4 regions of the Paenibacillus sp. MAHUQ-45 genome follow, and region 1 is predicted to be linked to each of the others. Evidence: predicted binding sites of a transcription regulator. Region 1 holds the regulator's gene; each other region holds the start of a gene.

Region 1 (5,387 bases):
TTTTCGGTCTTCCCATCTTTGTTTACGATTTCAAAAAGCACTTCCTTGGCATCATCCACAGGTTTACCCTCCTGGGTCACCTTAGCTTCGAATGTAACCGGGCTGCTCACTGTAACTTCAGCTGGACTCCATTCCAGCTCTACTTTGATCGGCTCCATCGATATATCTACCGAATGACCAGCGTGCCCTCCCCCAGCTGTCCCAGAGGCGCAGCCTGCCAGTAGCAATGTGAACGCAATACCTAATAATGAGACCTTTTTCCTCGGGTTCAACATTTGAAGCCCTCCTGATATAATGGTTATCCTATTACTAGAGTTGCTATTTAAGATGAGTTTAAGATACGAACTTAAGGCTTGGCGTCACTCCAGTGAAGCTTGGACTTTCGGTCGTTGTTGTCTCCAGATTTCTTCTGTTTAACCGCTAGTAGCGGTTGAAATCCGGAAACAAAGACGAGCGCTTCGCTCCTACAGTTCCAATCTTCCCCTACGTTCCTTCTCGCTTTTTGTTAATCTCTTTTGTTCATCTTAAATAGAATCAAACATTGCTGCATGGAGCCCTAGGTGTAATAATTCTCTTTCTATTATACACATTATTCTCATTTTTTCAGGAAGGAAAGCCTGTTTTATCAACATACTAGTAATAGAAAAAGCCGCCTCATCCGTAGGAAACCTACTTCAGAAGACGGCTCTATTCAAAAAATAAGTTCCTTACAGAGTTTGTACCAACGGCAGAAGCTCCGCTAGATGCCCGATCTCATAGTCCGGCGTAATCGCCGGATCTTTTTCCTTACCGGTACGGTTAATCCAGACGGTCGTAAGTCCCGTGCTCAAGCCGCCGAGAATATCGGTTGTCAGTTTATCACCGACCATGACTCCCTGCTCCGGTGTGATATCAAGCAGGCCAAGGGCATGCTCAAAAATCGAAGTATCCGGTTTGCCTTTACCAAAACTGCCGGAGATCACAACATGATCAAAATAAGGAATCAGTTCCGGTACTCCATCCAGTTTCTCCTGTTGAAGTGCAGGACAACCATTGGTTAGCAACAGTAGTTTCACTTGTCCGCGCAGTTGATCCAGTACCTGCAATGTCTCTTCATACATATAAGGACGGCTGCGGCGTTCGGCTGCAAACTTGGCTGCGAGCGTCTCAGCAAGAACCTCATCCTCTACACCTAGCGACGCCAGTCCCCGGCGCCAAGACTCTTTGCGGTAAACCGGTGCCAGTTGCTCCAACTGACGGAATTCAGGCTGTTCACCAGCGCTAAAGTTAGCCCAAAGCGCTTCAAACGGATTAATCCCAATCATTTTGGTAAACGGAAAGGTCTCATAGGACTCATACAAACCCCTGGCTTCCCTGCGTACAGCAGCTTCCAACTCATGGGGATCCACAGCGTCTCCTGCAGCCTCACAAGCAGAGCGAAACGATTCCTCTACACTGCGTTCATCCCAAAGCAGCGTATCGTCCAAATCAAAAAGTACAGCGGTAATCGGCATTTAAGTAACTCCCTCTCCCTGAAGTGAACTGCTCTCTATTGTTTACAATTGCTCTACCGGAATGTTGTTGACCTTACCGAATTCTTGCAGTCGTTCGCCCATCGCAGCCGTGTCATAACGGTTAATCAGCTTGGAGAACACCCACGTGGTGCGTTTGCCTTTATACTTAATCGTGACAGCACTGCGAGAAACTGTGATCTTCTCAATATCGGTAGCAGGCAGCCAACGTTCGCGGTTGAATTTGATAGTGGACAATCTGTTCCGCTCTACCTTCAGGTAAGGACGACGGAAATACAGCATAGCTGCCAGCAGCAAGTACAACCCCACGCCCAGCCAGTGCATGAAGACGCTTCCTCCACTTTGATCCAGTGTACCGATGAGCCAATAAAGCACACCTAGTGCAACGAGAACAACGGGCAATACGATATTGCGCCCCTTGAATACATCGCTAGTCTTTGTACTGGAAGCCGAGGATTGAATGGCATCCTTCCCTTGTTTCTTTCTTTGCTTATTGAGTTGCTGTGAATTGCGTTGAACCATTCTTTCCCAAGAACGGGCCATGTCTCTTCCCCCTAGTCATCCTGAAATATCTATGAAAAGAAACAGAGGGTTCATGTTAAGCCTCTGCTCCTTGTTCAACGCTTATTTATCTACGAATTCAATGTTGTCCAGTTGGGCACGGAAATTGCGGCGAATGTTGCCCAAGTAAATTTCACGGAGCTTGGCGCGCTCAGCCAGTTCTTCTTCATTCAGACCCTCGTTCTTCTGCTTGTGTGCCAGTTCATTAATTCGTGCAATCAATTCATCTATATTCAATATTTTCGCCTCCCTAATAAATTCATTCTAACTTTGCCATGAGAAAAAGAGCTTGTCAAGGTTTACCCCCTGCAAGCTCTCTAATGTTCCTATCTCTGAACATAAAGTTGTTAAAATAACGGGACTGTTAAAACGTCTCCTGCATGAATAGTGCTGTCGGTCAATTGGCTCGATCGTTTAATTCCTTCTATATATACAGCTGTCTTCATATTGGTCGGCTTATATCTAAGAGCGATGCTCCAGAGAGTATCTCCTTGTTCAACCACAACCCTCTTCTCTTGCTTCGCAAGATTAACAGGTCCAGCAAACACATTACCTACTACTGTAAAGCCCGCAACAATCAGCAGCAGAAAAAGAGCGATCTTATAGAAGTTAAATGTTCTGATCAACTGACTTAATCCATTCGATAGCACATTGGTGATTTCTTGAATTCTATTTATTAGTCCAGAACCTAAAGTTTGTCCTACAGAGCTAACTTCTGTGTCCTTGTCATAGATGCTATGGTATGTACTGTACTTTAACATAATTCATCATCCTCCAAACACTTGTTCTTACTTGCAAAATCAATATAACACGAACATGTGTTTTGATCAATACTATTTTCGAACAATTGTTCCCCTCTTATAAAATCCCCTTTCTGAGTGAAAAAAATGCTCTTGATGTGCTCATCTCCCTTGCCGTTCTTGCGTATTCCTTCGACATAGAGGCCGATTATTGAAGATATCATTCTCCTTCCTGTTCTCATCCTTGTTCCCTTCTCTTAAACTATCGATAACGTTAGAACTTATGTTTGTGCGAACGGCAGTTCTATGTTATAATTTTCCCAAACATTACTATATGGGGTTGATTCTGATGTCAAAGATTTCGAGTCGCCAGCTGGCGATCCTGGAATTTATACGTAACGAAGTCCGCAGCAAGGGTTATCCTCCTTCCGTACGGGAAATCGGAGAAGCTGTAGGCCTCGCCTCCAGCTCCACGGTACACGGTCATCTGGACCGCCTTGAGAAGAAAGGCCTGATCCGCCGGGATCCGACAAAGCCGCGTGCCATTGAACTGCTTGGCCAGGAAGACTCGGAGAATGTCCATCAATTTGCCCAGACGATCACTCGCGTTCCTGTAGTAGGGAAGGTTACCGCCGGGGTACCTATCACCGCAACAGAGAACATCGAGGACTATTTCCCGCTCCCAACACATTATGTTGGTGACAACAAGGTATTTATGCTTTCTGTTCTTGGTGACAGTATGATCGATGCTGGCATTATGAACGGCGATTATGTCATTGTGCGCCAGCAGCAGACCGCAGACAATGGTGATATTGTTGTCGCTATGACTGAAGATGATGAAGCTACCGTTAAGACTTTCTATAAGGAACGTGATCATATTCGCCTCCAGCCGGAGAACCCGTCCTATGAGCCACTTCGCCTGAATCGGGTAAGCATTTTGGGTAAAGTCATCGGATTATTCCGGGATGTCCACTAATCTATCATTAATGTCTCTATTAGAAGACTGTTCCGTTCAGCGGTGCAGTCTTTTTTCTGTCTAAACTCTTTTCCCTAACTCGAATAAAGAAGCAAGAATTCAGAACAAAACTATCGCGATAGTTTGCGTCAAATAAGTACTGAGGTATCCTCTGAGTTTAGATAGGGCCACACTTTTTTTATTTTTACTCACGATTTCGGATTAACGGCACCCTTGCTCCGCACATATCCTAATTTAAAGGAGTGCTGATCCCATGCCCAATTACCGAATTGTCGTCGATTTAACACAACGAATGCTGTATTTGCTGGATAACAATACTGTCGTCCGAGGTTACCCTGTCGGAATCGGAACGATGCTAACCACAACACCAGAGGGAGAATATACGATCATTAACAAACAGCCTAATCCCGGAGGTCCATTCGGTGTGTTCTGGATGGGACTTTCCAAGCTGCATTATGGCATTCACGGGACGAATGACCCCTCCTCCATTGGACATCTGGTCTCGCACGGATGCATTCGAATGTTCAACCAAGATGTACTGGCACTTGCTGCGCTGGTTCCAATTGGGACGCGGGTGACTATCCGGCGTTAACCGCCTGGTACTGGATGATTTGACGTGCAAATAGCCGTCAGACGGTGTCTGGCGGCTTGGTCATGGGGATAATTCAAATTACAGCAAGAAAGATCTAGAGATAATAACTAACAAGATGAAGAGAACCAAGATTGCAGCAGTAGATGTGCCAAGACCATATCCTCCAGCAAATTCACCCATGAGTAATTCCTCCTTTTCTATGAAGACACCAGGATTTGCAGCGACAAAAGATCGGCCCTTAGGAAAGGGAGATTTCTTCTCCGCTAACTTAATGCCCGAATAGTCCAGGCCCCTTGATTAGATCCAGCAAATACTCAAAATGATTACAAGCAGAATGTAAAGCACCAAAATCGTTCCTGTTGACGTAAAAGGACTAACTACTGGTCCACAATGTTCTGCACCCATGTGAATTCCTCCTTCAGATTAATGACTACAGAACAGAATATGTAACAGTATCCTACTGAGTTTGGGCAAACCGGAAAAGAAATGTACTCCTGTGACGAAGGTAAAAGCTTACCTTTGAGGGGACTTAGAAGGTCCACACTAAGATGGATCTTATTTATTTCTATCGGGGAAGTATAGTACACTGGTAACAAACCAATGTTCGGAGGATTCTCATCATGTGCGGACGTTATACCATTACAGTCTCTATAGAAGAACTAATGCTGAGGTATCTTACGAATGATGCCAGCATCCTTCATTATGCTCCCAGATATAATGCCGCTCCCATGCAGCATATTCCGGCTGTGATTCACACAGGTACCGGCAACCGAATCGGTGAGCTTCGTTGGGGCCTTGTTCCATCATGGGCGCAGGACGATAAGATCGGCAGCAAAATGATCAATGCCCGTGGGGAGTCTTTATTGGAAAAAGCCTCGTTCAAGAAACTCGTTGCCTCTCGGCGGTGCCTGATCCCTGCAGACGGCTACTATGACTGGAAAAAGGTAGACGGTCGCAAGCAGCCTATGAGAATTGGCATGCGGGACGGCAGTATTTTCTCAATGGCT
Region 2 (5,387 bases), on a different contig from region 1:
TTATCAGCTCCAACTGCCGAAATAATGGTTTCCTTGGCTTGCTTGATTTTATCTTCATTGGCCTGAATCACAGCCAGTGCTTTATCCTCGAATCCAGTTATTTTGCCGATCTCGGTGATCGAGGTTTTCCAATCATTTGGCGCATAAGAAACTGTCGGGGCAATTTTGCTAAGCTCATCGTATCCGCTTTGATCGGTAAAATATTGTTGAATGAGAATAAGATCTGGCTGCGCCGCCAGGATCGCTTCCAGGTTAGGCTTCATATCCGCGGTGCCCGACATTGGAACTCCCTGTTGCTTCAACTGATCTTCCAAATAGTAACCGTCGAATCCATAGGCATAAACCATTGGAAGCCCCAATGAAAGCGCGAGATCTTCAAGCCCGATCACAGCGATACGCTTCGGGTGCGCCGGAACTTTGGTCTCCCCATAAGCATGTTTAACCGTTAATGTCTCGGCGGCTTCCGTCTGCGAAGAATTATTTCCCTGTGCTGAACCAGAAGCATCCTTAGTGGCTGCTACCTTCTCATTTGCTCCCGTATTCGTGTTATTCCCACAAGCGCTGACCAATACCGTCAGCAACAATATGATCATTAACCCTGATATGTTCCTAAAGCTTCTTTGGCCACCATGGATACCCCGTCTTGTGCCATTGGCTCTCTCTGTTTGATGCATCGTATTCCCTCCGTCACTGTAATTGAAAATGATATTGATAATCATTATCGACTAGGACATTATACACCACACTACGAACGACGGGAATACGAAAAGATGCTGACTTTTCTTGGCTTAAAGCGCACAAAATAGTTGTTCGAGCTCCTGCAGTAAATCATAATGCCGATTGGCTGTATACTCGAGAATCGGCTCAGCCAGCCAGGCTTGTCCCGAGGTCAGATAAACGTTCCCCTTCCTGACGGCCTTCAGGTTCCTCCAAAGCTCAGATCGCTGAAGACGTTCCCAATTCATTAGCGACTGCCCATCCTTCATTACGTTAACTAATAGCATATCCGCATCGAATGACGCCAGTTGTCCTGCTTCAACCTGTTCAGTAAATTCGATGTGTTCCACACCTCTTGCACAATGGATCTGCAGATCGTCGTACAAAACTGTACCTGCGCGCTTTCCCCAAACCTCAAATCCCCGTGGCAGAATGTTTAGAATAAGCAGACCACCTTGCCTGATTGAAAAAGGAATCTTCCCCCGGATGGCTTCAACTTTCTTATCGTAGCGGGCGAGCCAGCTCTCCGCTTCCTTATCCCGGTCCAGAAACTCTGCAATCCATTGCAAGTGCTCTCTCCAGCTTACGGAATGCCAGGGCAAGAACAATACAGGTGCTATCTGCCGAAGCTTCTCTTTCTCTTCATCAGGAATCATTTCATCCAATGCAATAATCCGATCAGGCTCAGCCCGCCGTAAGGCTTCTCTATTAAATTCGTAGTCATGCCCCAAAGGCACCTTGATGTCAAAGCGGTATTTCTTGCGGTAATCATCACTCCAGGTCTGGTCGATTGGAGCAGCGTATGGAATAATTTGCAAAGTGAGCAGTTGCCCGATATTAGGCCAGCTGTATGCAGCTACTTTGCTGGTTCGATTCGCGATGTAGATCGTTGGGGAGATTCCAACATGCTTTTTAAACTGGCTGCTAAAATATTGCCGGTCCCTGTAACCAACCTCCTCCGCAACTTTTTGCAGGGATTGCCCTTCGTCCAGCAAGCTTTTAGCCTGATTTGTGCGAAGCTCAGTCAGATAATCCATGGCACTTTGACCAAATCGATCTTTGAATGATCGCATGAAATAATACCGGCTCATACCCGCAAGCTCAGACAAATAATCGACCGTAATTCCTTCTCGAAAATGACCATTTATATACATTCGTACTCGATCCAGTGCAGCCTCGTGTTGACCTTGGTTCTTGAACAACAGATGCAAGAGCTCCTGAAATCCCGCCTGACTGACAAAGCGGTCCGCGACATCGTCAGTATGCCAGTGAAAGATTATTTTCTCACAAAGAGACTGTAGCAATGTGTCTGCATTCACGCTTACCCGCGCCAAATCGGGCAGTATCCGTCCCTGCTGAGCACCATATCTCTCGGGAGCAGCTGTTTCTACATGAAACCAATACAGTACTTGATCCCCATCTAAATCGTAAGTAGTTTCCACTCGCTGCCCCGGCATCACGATATAAACGGTATGAGGGAATAGCGAGTATAACATGCCATCGATGACGATATTGCCATGTCGCTTTGCTGCAACAACAAGTACATAAGTAGGAGAAGTTTCGTACAACAGACGGTAAGTCGAACGCTCCGTTTCTCGGAAACAATCATCCAACCTGATCCAGACGCGACTGAGTAGTTCTTTATTGTGCGGCTCTTCCTCGCGTTCTTGAAGCGGAGTCATTTCCACTCCTCCTTATTTTTGTTATATCTGTGTTGTTTCGATTATGCAAAAAGCTCTTGAATTGTCACAAGGACAAATTCAAGAGCTCATTGATTAATTAATGCGGTCGAGAGGACTCGAACCTCCACAGTATTGCTACCACACGGACCTGAACCGTGCGCGTCTGCCAATTCCGCCACGACCGCATATTATGAAGTCCACATTCTCTTGGACACAAGAGATATCTTACCATGCGAATGGGATTATCGTCAACTACTTTTTTATTAATGTTGTCACCCAACATTTTCTGTATAAATATTGCTTTTATTAGCGGGAAAGATGTATAATGAGAACAAAGGTTCGCATACTATAAATGAGGTGATTTATAATGGCGACTACTAAGAGTAACAACTCCAATCTAACCGAAGAAATAACCAAAGATGAACTGTCCCTTGTCAGAAGCTACTTGCTGCTAACATTTATCCATAAAGTATTTGAACGCGATTGCCGGGTCATCGGCAAGAGCGGGCTATTCAAGACACCTCAGCTCTATGTAGAGCTGGTATCCGGTGGGGCCAAGAAGGCCTCAATGATGCTGCAGGAGGTTAATCGTGAGCTGACTTCACGCCATTTGAAGATCAACACCGTCCGCCAGGACCAACGTGGTGTAGAAGCACAATACAATTGCAGAGGGTATATCGGAGAGATGAATATCCTCTGGCCTGGTTTTCGCAGAGAGATGATGCTACGTATGCGTGCCTATCTCGGACTAACTACAGAATCCCCCATTGTTTCCCGAGAAGAAAGTGTGGTGCAGTTAGCATTATCTATATAATCTCATGGAATTCCTCAGTAACCTTCATGGAACTCCCTGGAACACAGAACAGCTCCCCGCCAGAATGATGGTCAGGGAGCTGTTTTGGTTATGCATTTTTATATATTATCGGGATCTCTTCTCGGTTCTTTGGCAGGCTGAATCAAGTAATTCCGATCAAGCTTGACCACATTTCTGTTGGGGCGGCGAATCATCACTTGAGACTCGTCCCACGCCAGTACGATTCCTCTAATATCGTTACTGGCAATGCCGTCGCGTACCACACGTACTTTCTCACCAGAGATACGGTAGGCATTTAGCTCTTCATCACTAATCATGCTCGTTCCCCCTTCTACTATAGCTAATCTGAATTTCTCTCTATAGCTTATCCGAATTCCTGTCATAACAAAGACCCAAATGAGAATTCACCTGGGTCTCTTAATCGCAAATTCGTTATTCCTATGTCTGTTCCTTATATCAGCGCTTCATTCTTCTCAAACCAAAAATCGAGAACTTTAGCGGACATCACACGTTGTTCCAAATACTCTACCTGATTCGCCGTAAACTTCTCTCTCCAGGCGTAAGTCAGTTCTTCACACAAGCTTGTAATGGTCAACAGCTCCGACCAAGCTACATAGCGTTTGTACCAAAAAAACTGAGGATGTTCAATCATATAGGGGTACAGATCGTCAAACTCCGTATGTTTGCAATCCAGTGCACGCTCGAAGTGTTCCTTGGCCTCGGTTAATTTATCAATAAAAAATTGCTCTGTCACCGGTTCTTTCCCCATTGTGACGCCTCCTCTCCTATGTCTAAGCTTTATTATAAAGGAAAAACCATAGGGTGAAAAGAAGATGTTTGGAAAATAGGCTTGTATTTTGTTGCCACTGCCTTCTAGTCTTCGAAGACAACCGTTCCTTCATTTAAGGAACTGATCCGAACTAGGGATTCCAGAGTAATACCCTGTTCACGGATGGTGCGCGCTCCTGCCTGGAAGCACTTCTCCACAACAACTCCAAGTCCGACTAATTCTGCGCCGGAACGTTGAATAATTTTGATTAACCCTCGCGCCGCATCTCCATTGGCGATAATATCATCAATAAACAGAATCTTATCCTCTGGGGAAATAAATTGACGGGAAAGCATAATGTCGGTAACAATTCCCTTGGTAAACGAAGGGACTCTCTCACACAGCGCATCGGGATCGGCCAGCAGTGTTTTTTTGCGACGTGCAAAGACGAGCGGCACATTCATAACCAAGGCGGTGGCAAATGCCACGGCAATTCCGGAGGATTCCACGGTTACTATACGAGTAATTCCGCTATCGCTAAATCTCCGGGCAAACTCCCGTCCCATCTCCATCGTCAACTCCGGATCTACCTGATGATTCAATAGCGCATCCAGCTTAAGCACTTGATCCGAAACGACGATACCTTCCTCCAAAATCCGCTTTTTCAACACTTCCATGACTTTGAACCTCCAATACACTTATATAATCCATATCCTCCAGCGTAATCCATACAAAGGAATCCGTTAGAAGTCATGTCCTTCTGTTCCCCATCATAACCTGTACTATACAGAGTACACAAGGCAATCCTGCAATCCGCTGCACCATCACCGTTCCAAAATAGCCACTACACAAGGCACCTCTGTTGTGATACACCCAGCAAGCACCTAACAGAGGATCCCAAAAACAAGGAGGAAAGCTGTGAAAACCCATCTTCGAACCTTACAGATCGCATTCACTTATATTGGCACTATCGTAGGCGCCGGATTTGCCACCGGGCAAGAAATCCTCCGCTTCTTTACCCGTTACGGCCATTGGGCGCTGATTACGATCCTGTGCTCTGCTATACTGTTTATTTGGCTTGGCACCAAAATGATGCTGTTAGCCCGGCGGATTAGAGCGGATTCCTATGAGGATTTCAATAGGCACCTCTTTGGCGAGCAGACAGGCAGTATTATCAGTCTGTTCACCATGGTGATTCTGATCGGCGTAAACAGTATAATGCTTGCCGGCGCGGGGGCCATTTTTCAGGAACATTTGGGCTTTCATTATCAGGCTGGACTAATTCTCACTATACTAGGATCTTATCTGCTGCTGACACGGGGCATCTCTGGCATTCTCCACATGAACAGTACAGTTGTTCCGCTCATGCTCGCTCTTTCACTGATTATTGTAATTAATACGGTGC
Region 3 (5,387 bases), on a different contig from region 1:
CCCACTTCTCGCAGTTTGTGCGGCAATAGTGACCACCATTTGAATCGGTCCGACCTTGGTGGGCACTGGCCAGCGCAGGTGTGAGTAACAGAATTATTGATAGGGATAGCGGGAGTATTACTTTTTTCACGCGAAAATCCTCCTGATTGAGTAATATTTTAGATATAGTCTAGCAGAACTAGGTAAATATTACTATAATATTAGGAAAATGTTGACAGGAATCAGACAATCTGGTGAAAGCATATGGGTTACATAAAAGCTTTAGAGGTGGATGGTGAGCCCATGCTGCATAATCAGGAGTTTAAAGTATATATTATAACCTCTGGTGATATTCTACGGTTTATTGTCTTGGAGATCGTGGTCGGAACGATGGCGTATTCCATAGCCATGAAGTTGTTTCATAACGTGATTTTGGCGAGCGCGGGAGGCTGGGCAGGAACAGAGGGAATCAAGCGGTTGACGGGTGTTTTAAGAGCAATAGCTAAGTGATGGGGGTGGCTTGTAGAATGCCACAAAATAAGCACCTTGCCGATAAGGCGAGGTGCTTTGATGTAGTCAGGCCTATGTATGGGTAGGATGGACATTGTATGATGTCTGCTTACAGCGTAGTGTCGGTAAAATTAGTTAATCGTAGATTTTCTTATCCAGATACGTGATTAGAAGCTCCGCCAAGGCTCTTAGTTGCCTGGGGTTATTTTCTTGAGATATCGCTTCTTGGATGCGGCTGATTGTGATTTGACTGGCTTTCTCTCTGCTAGCTTCCTGATCTACCGGGGTACCGGTTATATTTGGTTGCAATGTATGGGACACGCTCTCGATCTCCGTAATCGGAACCCAGAGTGATTCTTCCTCCGTCTGTATCTTGATCATTCGGTAGGTCAAGGCTTCCGCTGTGCCCTGCAGGTTCCCGCCATTCAATAAAACGAGGTTGATACGTTCGTTCTTTGCCACTGCAGCTTGCAAGTTCTGACGTACTCCTTTATCCATTAAGTTGCCCCCATAAATTAGTCTGTGTCAATTATACCCATATTATGATTGGTATAACAACCATCAGCCGGAGGCGATCCATGGTCATACAGGTCTTATAGAATTACACCATCTTCCTTGGGTTCTTGCAGCAGAATAGAGAAGGTCTGGGTCTCGTGATCCACTTCAATCGTTTCGATTCCCACAAAATCAGGTATCTCGGGGTGTACTGCATCAACATTGTATTCGGGATGGGACATTAATAAGGCAATGATTTTAGTGGCTTCCATAGGGATTCCTCCAATGAGATCATTCTGCCATGCAACAGGGGGCGGTTAACGGCTTGGTGATTCAGTTATTGGTATTATCCCCGCGAGTCGGACTGAATATCAGTGGGATTAATTTGCTGGGGACATAACCGCAAGCAGTTGGCCTTGAAATATGCGTCTTTGTATTTGATCGATCCGCTGGACAGCCAGTTCATTCGGGACTTGAAACATAGCTGCCAGGTAACGGATGGCCTCTCCACGATGCTCCGGCAATGGCAGGCGCGAGATCATGGAGTATGGCATGGAGGCATACAGAATGAAGCGGTCGGATTCATCCTCCTGATCTTGAGTGAAGATCGCGGGCATCAGCGTACGCCTGCCGGAATGGCGCAGCAGATGGCAGAGAGCGTGAAGAAACTCCAGGCGCTGCATGCTTGCTGGCAGACGGTTATCAATGAACATGCTGTACATTCCGGCGGATGCCTCAACAGCCTTACTTCTAACATCGAGGTAATGAACCCAGATATTCAAGCGCTCTGAAATATACTCAATGGAGATTTGCGAAGGCTGCTTTATCTGGAGTCTGTTGTATAAATCCTCTGTCCATTTTTCCAAAACAGTCATTTGATAGTAAGATTTCACTTTATCCACCTCATTATAGGATCGTATGTTCGTATTATTGACCAAAAGAAAAGCCCGAAGGGCTGTGAAAAAGCAGGAAGGCGGAGAAAGCAGGGGTCTGCTTTCCGCCTGATGCCTTTTGAAATTTTAGAAAAGGGAACTAATGTTCTTGTGAAGACTAGCATAAAACATTCAGACGCGAATATCAAGTGTTTTTCCTAAGTTCGGATGAACGCTTTGTTCAAGCATTTGCACCAGATTCTGGGACTGAGTTTCTGCTTGATCCTTAGCAATACTTAATACTTGTATACCCACGGCCTGGGCCAAGGATGCTTGGCTCATTGAAGTAGATAATGCTGCAATATCCATATCGCACCTCCTCCTATAAGCTATATCGACAGGGATATTCTTTTTTATAAGCAGGCAGGATGCACAACAATTGTTCAGTCAAGGCCTTGATATAATTGTCACGCATTTCTTTACCTGTTGGCCCATACCTTCAGGCGGAATTTCACATATTCTGAGCTGTATTCAATATTCATCATTCTAAGGAGGAAATTTAAATGGGTGCAGGATATGGTTGCGGTTGTGGAAATGTTAGTCCGGTAAATGAAGCTCCTGTCGTCTCTCCGTGTGTAAGTCCTTTTACTTCTACAGGTGCTATTCTGGTTCTCTTCATTCTGTTGGTTATTATCACTAAAGCCTGTTTGTTCTAGGCTAGCCTTATCGGACTGTTCCCCCCCTGGCCTTGGCCGGGCGGGGGTTATTTCATTACTGGAACATAAACTCAACACGAACCCCGTCCGCATATCCTTCCAACTGATTGCCAACCCAACTTCCGGCACCGCGGTTGTCGCTTGGCGATATGTATTTAATATCTGCGCCTTCTCCGCCTTCCTTGCACATCGCCATCGGCCATTCGTCGCGGTCGTAGCCCTTTTTGGTAGGAACGCCCTTTAAAGAGAGGCGGCGGTTATTCTCTGCTTGCTCACGATCGATTGTACATATGGCGGACTCACCTTTTGCAATGGCTTCCTGAATATGCTTGGCTGTCTCTGGATAACGATCCGAGGGAAAGACCAACTGAACAATTTCAGAATCGGATGGGGATGATGGCGGGAACTGTCCGTCCTCTTCATACCAGTAAGAACCTAGAGCTAGCAGTGCAACAATGATGAGACTGCCGATTAATTTACGTAACTTCACTTCTGCTCCTCCTTTTTCTGCGATTCAATCAGTATAGCGTATTTCGAATTATAGCGCGATTCTCTATAATTAGGAGAAGGTGTGGCGTTAGCCACTTATATATGCTTGTAAATCTATGTGATGGAGGGGTTCTTTGTGATGATGACGGGTTTTGGAATCTTTGGTCTGCTGTTTTATTTGTTCTTTTTGGGTTGTGGAGTGTATGCATTTATCCTGTTCATTAAGCTGGCAACTCGCGGGATCAGGGCACTGGATTTGTATATTGCTGACAAAATCGAGCAGAGAAACAGCAGATTCTAAAGACAGGCTCTTTGTTCTGTACATTGGCCGCGTCCTTGTGCAGGGCCTTTTCATACTATGTACCACAAGTACTAGGGTGGTGAGGGCTAGTGGAACAAGGGATGCTATGGCAGCTGTTGGATTCGGCATCACGGCTGGTAAACGATGTACAGTGGCAGACGGCGTTCCGGAATTGGGTCATGACCCCGGCTAATCCGGATTTGACGGCTCCTGCCCGGACGCTTCTGAGGACGTTATATGCTTTGCAAGGCACGGGAATTATTAACGGACAGCATGATTATCTCGAAAGCCCGGATGAATTCAATAACAAGCTGAAGACGACTGGGGGACAGTATGCCGGGCTTCATGGTTATGAACTGGGGGCCATCAACAACCAGTCGCCTGAACTGATCCGCAGCCAAAGAGACGGGGTAGTCGCCAGTGCAATCCGCTGGTATCAATCCGGGGGAATTGTAGCTCTGACCTATCATGCTCATTTGCCTGGAACAGCTCCGGCTTGGTCAAATGTATCTATGAATCTGAGTAATGCAGAATTCGATAAATACGTAACCCCTGGCACTCCCCAGAATGCTGCATTGCTCGCCGATCTCGATGATGTTGCCTTGTCTTTGCACAAGTTAGCCGATGCTGGCGTTCCTGTACTATGGAGGCCATATCATGAGATGAACGGCGGGTGGTTCTGGTGGGGACGCAAGAGCAAGTTCATCACACTTTGGAATCTGATGTTCGATTATTTCACAAAGACCCATAAGCTCAATAATATATTGTGGGTGTGGAGCCCCAATGCAGACGGAGATGGAGTCGACGCACTGGAAACCTATTATCCGGGTGTGGCGAAGGTGGATATTCTGGCGCTCGATATTTATAACGGAGAATTTAAGGAAGAACTGTATAATCGGCTGTGGGATCTTGGACGGGGCAAACTGATTGCAATTGGCGAGAACGGCAAGCTTCCATCATCTGCATTGCTTGCCAAGTCACAGCGCAGGTGGTCTTACCTGATGACTTGGGGCAAGCTTCTCTATGAGAACAATACGGAGGCAGCAATTAAGGATTTTATGAATGCCAGTTTCACCTTCAATAGGAGCGAATATACTAAGGCTTTTGCAATCCAAGCTTCCAGGCCTGAGGGTAGTCCGGCAATCCCTGTCAGTGGTCTGCGAGGAGAATATTATAACAATATGCTTCTTAGTGGAATGCCAGCTTTAGTACGGACAGATGCCAATATTAACTTCATCTGGAGACAAGGCACGCCGGACCCGGTAATCGGTGTGGATTTCTTCTCTGTACGCTGGATCGGAAAGCTTAGTGCGACTTATAGTGAGGGTTACACGGTGTACTCTTCATCGGACGATGGCATCCGAATCTGGATTGACGGACAGCTTGTTATTGACAGTTGGATCAAGCAGAGTGGACAGGAGCGGAAAGGAAGTGTCAATCTGATCGCCGGCAAGCTGCATGATATCAAAGTAGAGTTCTTTGAGAATCAGGGTGATGCGAAGGCCGTGCTGATGTGGGAGAGTCCGAGTCAGGTCAAGGAGGTTATCCCGGCAGTGGCGTTTTTTCTCCCTTAATGTGAAGTGATGCGGAGTTCTATATATATAAGTGAACGAGGGAAAAGCCCCGAGAAATCCGGGGCTTTTTGGTCTGCAGCAAAAGCGTATAGGATTAGATCTGTTCGCGATAGCTGATATTATTGACTGTTTTCTCATCACGTACTGCTTTGCGCAGCGCATCCTTCACGGTATGGGCACCACGGATCTTGCGGAACCACAACTGAGGCGATGAAGCATCATCGGAGAAAATTGTCAGTGTCCCTATACCAAGCATGCGATCCGGAATGGATTGAGAGACTCCCAGGTCACGAATTCGCAGCAGCTCGATTTCTTCGATATTTTTACCGATCAGGCCTGTCTTTACTATAATTCTTTGGCTTGTAATCGTATAGGTGGTCGTATTAAGGCCCACAAGACCCTTCAGTCGGTCGGATATGCCGGCAGGCTTTCCTTCCCATAGTTTGATTTC
Region 4 (5,387 bases), on a different contig from region 1:
CACTTCTTGCGTCCTGTCTGGAGCGCACTCGCCAATTCGTCCTCTGGACTGATATTCTCCAGCGCTTCCGCGATCAGTGACTTGTCGATTCCCTTCTCTCGCAATTCCTGGCGAATCCATAGTTTGCCCTTGCGTTGGTTCGTGAGGCGCTGCTCCGCCCACTGTCTGGCGTATAATGGATCATCAATAAAACGTTCCTCCTGCAGCCGCTGCACCACTTCCGCAATAATAGTCTCTCCTATTTCCTTCTGCCGTAAACGGCGGGCCATCTCCTGCGCAGTTCGCGGCTTGCGTTCCAAATAACGAAGACCTTCTACATAAGCGCGCTGGCGCTCATCCGCTAATACAATCTCCTCCAGATCGGCCTTGATAAATGAATTACCCGTGATCATCCGGTATTTAATCATGACATCTTCATGAACGGTCATCGTATAAGGGCCGAAATGAATGATATAGCGGTGATCCGACTTCTTCTGTCGCTCCACCCGTGTGATCTCAAGTAACCCATCCTCCGGAAAATCAGACAACGCCTGTTCATCCTGCTCTTCCGGCTCCGAATCAAGTTGTATAACCATGCTGCTTGTCACCTCATTACCAATATCGTATACATATACCAACCTCAGATTATGAAAAGACACCCTGTTATGTCGTTCACAGGGCGCCTATCCTTAGCGAATATTCAATTCAGACTATTCGATTTCCATCAGCAGATTCTCTTCTTCTTCCTTCTCTGCCGCAATTTCAGATTCACTTGGGGAAGCCACAAGCGTCGATAGATTGCTGGCTTCACGAATCTTGTTCTCAATCACGAGGGCGATGTCCTCATGCTCCTTCAGGAACTGCTTAGCATTCTCCCGACCTTGGCCAAGACGTTCGCCTTCATAGGAATACCAGGCACCACTCTTGTTTACGATATCCATCTCCGTACCGATATCCACAAGACTGCCTTCCTTGGAAATTCCCTCACCGTACATAATATCTACATCTGCCTGCTTGAACGGAGGTGCTACCTTGTTCTTCACAACCTTAATTTTCGTCCGGTTACCCACAACATCGTTCCCCATCTTGATGCTCTCTACGCGACGTACATCAAGGCGAATGGAAGAATAGAATTTCAGAGCTCGACCGCCAGGAGTCGTCTCAGGGTTACCGAACATAACACCGATCTTCTCACGAAGCTGGTTAATAAAGATTGCAATTGTGTTCGATTTGTTGATCGCACCAGACAGTTTACGCAAAGCTTGGGACATTAGACGAGCCTGCAGACCCACGTGAGAATCACCCATGTCGCCTTCAATCTCTGCCTTTGGCACCAAAGCTGCCACGGAGTCAACGACAATAATGTCTACCGCTCCACTGCGAACAAGTGCTTCAGCGATTTCAAGCGCCTGCTCCCCTGTGTCCGGCTGTGAAAGCAGCAGTTCATCTATGTTCACGCCCAGCTTACTGGCATATCTTGGGTCAAGTGCATGTTCCGCATCAATAAATGCAGCTTGTCCCCCAGCCTTTTGCACTTCTGCAATCGCATGAAGCGCAACCGTGGTCTTACCGGAAGACTCCGGACCGTATACTTCGATGATACGCCCCTTCGGAAATCCGCCAATCCCCAATGCGATATCTAACGCCAAAGCTCCGCTGGGTACCACTTCCACTTGCATGTGGGTGGATTCGCCCAGTTTCATTACAGAACCTTTACCGAATTGCTTTTCTATTTGACGAAGCGCCATCTCAAGCGCCGCACGACGATCTGACAACCAGACCACTTCCTTCACTGTTGTTTATAATATACATAATAACGTGTTTTGAAGACCTTGCCAAGCTTTTTTTCGAACATACATTCGTTTTTTTTAACTTCCGGCCTACCTCTCCCTTTTATTGTAAGCCCCCTTCCGGTTGCACAAAATAAGAGCATCGCGGCCGGGAGAATGCATCTCCCCATGATTATCAAACAAAAAACCGCGGCATAGAATGCTCTGCGCCACGGTTCTTCCGTATGTTTCAATTATACAACGTCTTCCAAAGTTATGACAAGTCGGAGCCTTCCAGCGGAGTCTCCACCTTGCGCTCTTCCAGTCTGCGCCAAAGGCGGTACAGCAGTGCTTTTACGGAACGCAAACGGATATTCTCTCGAGTACCCTGTAAATTCAGCTCGTACACTTCCGTCTTCCGGTTCCGCTCAGCAATCCCGATAAAGACGAGTCCCACCGGCTTGCGCTCAGAATATCCTGGTCCAGCCACACCAGTAACTGATAGCCCGAAATCACTGTCTGCAATCATTCTCACCTGCTCAGCCAGCACCTCGGCAACCTCGCGGCTGACGGCGCCAGGAGCATTGCTGCCCTCCAGAAAATCGCTTGGCACGTTCAGCAGCTTCTTCTTGATGTCGTTGGAGTAGCAAACAATCCCCCCGGCGAACATCGAAGCACTGCCGGGAATGTTCGTAATACTCTCCATCAGGAGGCCGCCAGTGCAGCTCTCCGCCGCACTCAAAGTCAGCCCTGCATCCGCCATCCAGTCCACAATCAGCTGTTCCAGCGGCACGTCAATGTTCGCATACATGTGTTCCGGAAGAATATCCTTGATCTGCTTTTCCAGAACATCCAGCTTCTTCAAGGCATCATGCTCGGAAGGAGCCTTGGTCGAAATGCGGACCGTCACTTCGCCCTCCTTGGCATATGGAGCAATCGTTGGATCGGTCTGATTGCGGATCAAATCAATCAGCTTGTCCTCCAGGAGCGATTCACCGATACCGGCAAACTTGAGCATTTTTGAGTAGAGCGGCATTTCGTCCGTCAACGCATGCTGCAGCAGCCATGGCTTGGCCTTGTCCGTGAACATTGGCTTCATTTCACGCGGGGGGCCAGGAAGGACGATATAATATTTATTCTCATGCGCCAGGGCTATGCCCACCGCCAAGCCAATCTCATTAGGTAGCGGAGTAGTGCCTTCAATAATCAAAGCCTGCTTGCGATTGTTCTCTGTCATTACAATCTTCCGTGCGTCAAAAAAGCGCTGTACATGGTCCATGGCCAGTGTATCGATATGCAGACCACGGCCCAGTGCCGCGGCCAGAGCGTCTTTGGTAAGATCGTCTTCGGTTGGACCAATGCCGCCGGTGAAGAGGATCAGGTCCGCACGGCTCTGGGCAATTTCGATCGCTTGCTGCAGGCGGCTGCTATTATCGCCGACCACCGTTTGAAAATAAACATCGATTCCTAGTGCAGCAAGCTCTGTCGATAGGAACTGGGCATTGCTGTTGACGATCTGGCCGAGCAAAAGCTCAGTGCCGACTGCGATGATTTCTGCTTTCATAGCGGGCTGACGCCTCCTGAATTATAGAATGGACCGTTCATTATTATGCTTTATGGAGCTGCAACAGATCCTTGTTCTTGACAAAATAATCGATTCCCGAATAAATCGTGATCAACGTTGCGGCCCAGATCGCGATATCGTCGACCGGAATGCTGATGAACTGGAACGGGAAATTGTTGAGCAGCAGCAGGGAGATGGCGACAATCTGAACAATCGTCTTGATCTTGCCCCATTTGCTGGCGGCCACTACCTTGCCTTCAAGCAGCGCAACCTGACGAAGCCCGGTTACTGCAAATTCGCGGCTGATAATGACAATGGCAATCCAGGAATCGCATCTGCCCAGCTCCACTAACGAGATAAGCACAGCGGTAACCAGCAGCTTATCCGCGAGCGGATCAAGCAGCTTGCCAAGATTGGTGACCATATTATATTTCCGGGCGATATAGCCATCTATTCCATCCGTACTGGCTGCCAGCAAGAAAATCACCGCCGCCACCAAATGGTTAACAGAAAGCTGGAATGAGCCCCAGTGTATCGGCTCTGGATAGAAGCTATAATCCACCAGCAAAAAAAACATCATAATAGGGATAAGACAAATACGAGCAAGCGTGATGCGGTTGGGCAAATTCACTGAAGTTCCTCCCCTGATCAATCATCCAAATCGTGATCCAACATTTCTTACGCAAGTATATTATAGCCATAAAACGGCCGCGGGCAATAGCGGCTGCCCCATCTCATTTATCCCTGAATGTTGTGGGCGCCATGGACAGTTGGCTGGATTCTATACTCTCTCTATCTATTCAAAAAACTGTTGCAATATCCATATGTAATTTGAGCCACATGAGCAAGCAATCATCCTTCTTGCTATGATGAGGCGAATCCGAGATGTTTATACCCTCTCTCTTCCAGCAAAATAGAAAGCACCCCGCAAGCTTGCGTGCTGGTACAGCACAGCGGGGCACAGGTACCTTACTTTAAATTGTTAAACTGCAAATCGAGCGGCAAATCAGCTTTGCGCAGAATTTGGATGATTTGTTGCAGATCATCCCGACTTTTTCCAGTTACCCGGATTTGGTCACCCTGGATCTGGCTCTTCACCTTAAGCTTGGAGTCCCGAATCAGAATATTGATTTTCTTCGCATTCTCCTGATCAATTCCCTGCTTCAAGCCCAGACGTTGGCGTACAGACCCCAGCGCTGCAGGCTCCACCTTGCCGAAATCCAGGTTCTTGAGGGTAATGCCGCGCTTCACCATCTTGGACTGCAAAATATCGATGACAGCATTCAGCCTGAATTCATCCTCAGAGGAAATGATGAGCGCATCTTTCTCCAGCTTCAAGCTGCTTTTGCTATTTTTGAAGTCAAATCGATTGTCGATTTCCTTCTCTGTCTGATGAACAGCATTGGTTAATTCCTGCATATCCATTTTTGAAACGATGTCAAACGAACTTTCCGAAGCCATTACTTCACGTCCTTTTCTTACATTTATTCTGTTACTATTATATGAGAAAGATTTGTCCAAGTCTAATTATGGAAGAAAACATTGACCCGACATGCAAAACAGCCCCACAATGTGGAGCTTGCCATTCTTGCAAAAACACGTCTCCCAGAGGCGACAAAAGCTTGGGAGACGCTTGAATCCCTGAGCGCAGGAACTATCTGCTGCGGGAAGGCGACCGAAACATATCCAAAATCCCCAGCACAATATGCGCAAGTCCGAACCCAAGGATCCCGTAACCCCAGGCACTTGGTGTCAGGTAATATCCCAAGAGCGTAACGATTACACCCAATCCTGCTACAATCCAGCTGACAGTCATGATAGATACACCTCGCTTTGGCGTAAGAACTGTGAATCCTTCTTATGTTCCCCATAAAGCCAAAGTCTATGCATCCCTACCGTTTACTGGGTTGATGTAGATTCTGAGTTCGTTGCACCGCTGTTCCCAGTGCCATTGCCGCCAGATGCTTCATTCAATTCCAGCAAAATACGAGACGAGGATTTACCGTCTGTAACCTGTTGACCATTGACTGTAATGATTGTTGCTGGCGAATAACCGGATTTGATATACATCCCTG

Evidence for each region. Region 1 encodes LexA, which represses DNA repair genes until DNA is damaged. Its sites were predicted from a motif close to CGAACATATGTTCG; they were not measured.
Region 2: a site for LexA is predicted at 2,728-2,741, ahead of AC3Y23_RS17675 (YhjD family protein). Genes of this name have one in related genera too.
Region 3: a site for LexA is predicted at 1,896-1,909, ahead of AC3Y23_RS02430 (ImmA/IrrE family metallo-endopeptidase). Genes of this name have one in related genera too.
Region 4: a site for LexA is predicted at 1,828-1,841, ahead of recA (recombinase RecA). Genes of this name have one in related genera too.

What each region holds. Positions count from the first base shown of each region.
Region 1 covers NZ_JBYUPV010000013.1:193,117-198,503, forward strand. Annotated here, with positions in the region: gene AC3Y23_RS24220 (FixH family protein) at 1-275, opposite strand, end outside; gene AC3Y23_RS24225 (HAD family hydrolase) at 708-1,493, opposite strand; gene AC3Y23_RS24230 (hypothetical protein) at 1,536-2,054, opposite strand; gene AC3Y23_RS24235 (DUF896 domain-containing protein) at 2,136-2,309, opposite strand; gene AC3Y23_RS24240 (LysM peptidoglycan-binding domain-containing protein) at 2,420-2,833, opposite strand; gene lexA (transcriptional repressor LexA) at 3,162-3,788, shown strand; gene AC3Y23_RS24250 (L,D-transpeptidase) at 4,042-4,380, shown strand; gene AC3Y23_RS24255 (sporulation protein YjcZ) at 4,459-4,560, opposite strand; gene AC3Y23_RS24260 (YjcZ family sporulation protein) at 4,678-4,785, opposite strand; gene AC3Y23_RS24265 (SOS response-associated peptidase) at 5,001-5,387, shown strand, end outside.
Region 2 covers NZ_JBYUPV010000008.1:14,202-19,588, reverse strand. Annotated here, with positions in the region: gene AC3Y23_RS17690 (ABC transporter substrate-binding protein) at 1-593, opposite strand, end outside; gene AC3Y23_RS17685 (AraC family transcriptional regulator) at 789-2,399, opposite strand; tRNA gene AC3Y23_RS17680 (tRNA-Leu) at 2,501-2,584, opposite strand; gene AC3Y23_RS17675 (YhjD family protein) at 2,767-3,213, shown strand; gene AC3Y23_RS17670 (hypothetical protein) at 3,312-3,530, opposite strand; gene AC3Y23_RS17665 (hypothetical protein) at 3,665-3,982, opposite strand; gene AC3Y23_RS17660 (xanthine phosphoribosyltransferase) at 4,087-4,659, opposite strand; gene AC3Y23_RS17655 (YkvI family membrane protein) at 4,901-5,387, shown strand, end outside.
Region 3 covers NZ_JBYUPV010000001.1:551,950-557,336, forward strand. Annotated here, with positions in the region: partial or broken gene AC3Y23_RS02410 (YHYH domain-containing protein) at 1-157, opposite strand, end outside; gene AC3Y23_RS02415 (hypothetical protein) at 244-489, shown strand; gene AC3Y23_RS02420 (hypothetical protein) at 625-987, opposite strand; gene AC3Y23_RS02425 (hypothetical protein) at 1,083-1,256, opposite strand; gene AC3Y23_RS02430 (ImmA/IrrE family metallo-endopeptidase) at 1,365-1,859, opposite strand; gene AC3Y23_RS02435 (YjfB family protein) at 2,049-2,225, opposite strand; gene AC3Y23_RS02440 (YjcZ family sporulation protein) at 2,420-2,572, shown strand; gene AC3Y23_RS02445 (DNA-entry nuclease) at 2,628-3,062, opposite strand; gene AC3Y23_RS02450 (hypothetical protein) at 3,198-3,362, shown strand; gene AC3Y23_RS02455 (glycosyl hydrolase) at 3,452-4,936, shown strand; gene AC3Y23_RS02460 (PH domain-containing protein) at 5,031-5,387, opposite strand, start outside.
Region 4 covers NZ_JBYUPV010000002.1:606,000-611,386, reverse strand. Annotated here, with positions in the region: gene AC3Y23_RS06555 (regulatory protein RecX) at 1-575, opposite strand, end outside; gene recA (recombinase RecA) at 690-1,754, opposite strand; gene AC3Y23_RS06545 (competence/damage-inducible protein A) at 2,023-3,312, opposite strand; gene pgsA (CDP-diacylglycerol--glycerol-3-phosphate 3-phosphatidyltransferase) at 3,356-3,943, opposite strand; gene AC3Y23_RS06535 (YajQ family cyclic di-GMP-binding protein) at 4,282-4,773, opposite strand; gene AC3Y23_RS06530 (hypothetical protein) at 4,967-5,128, opposite strand; gene AC3Y23_RS06525 (RodZ domain-containing protein) at 5,212-5,387, opposite strand, start outside.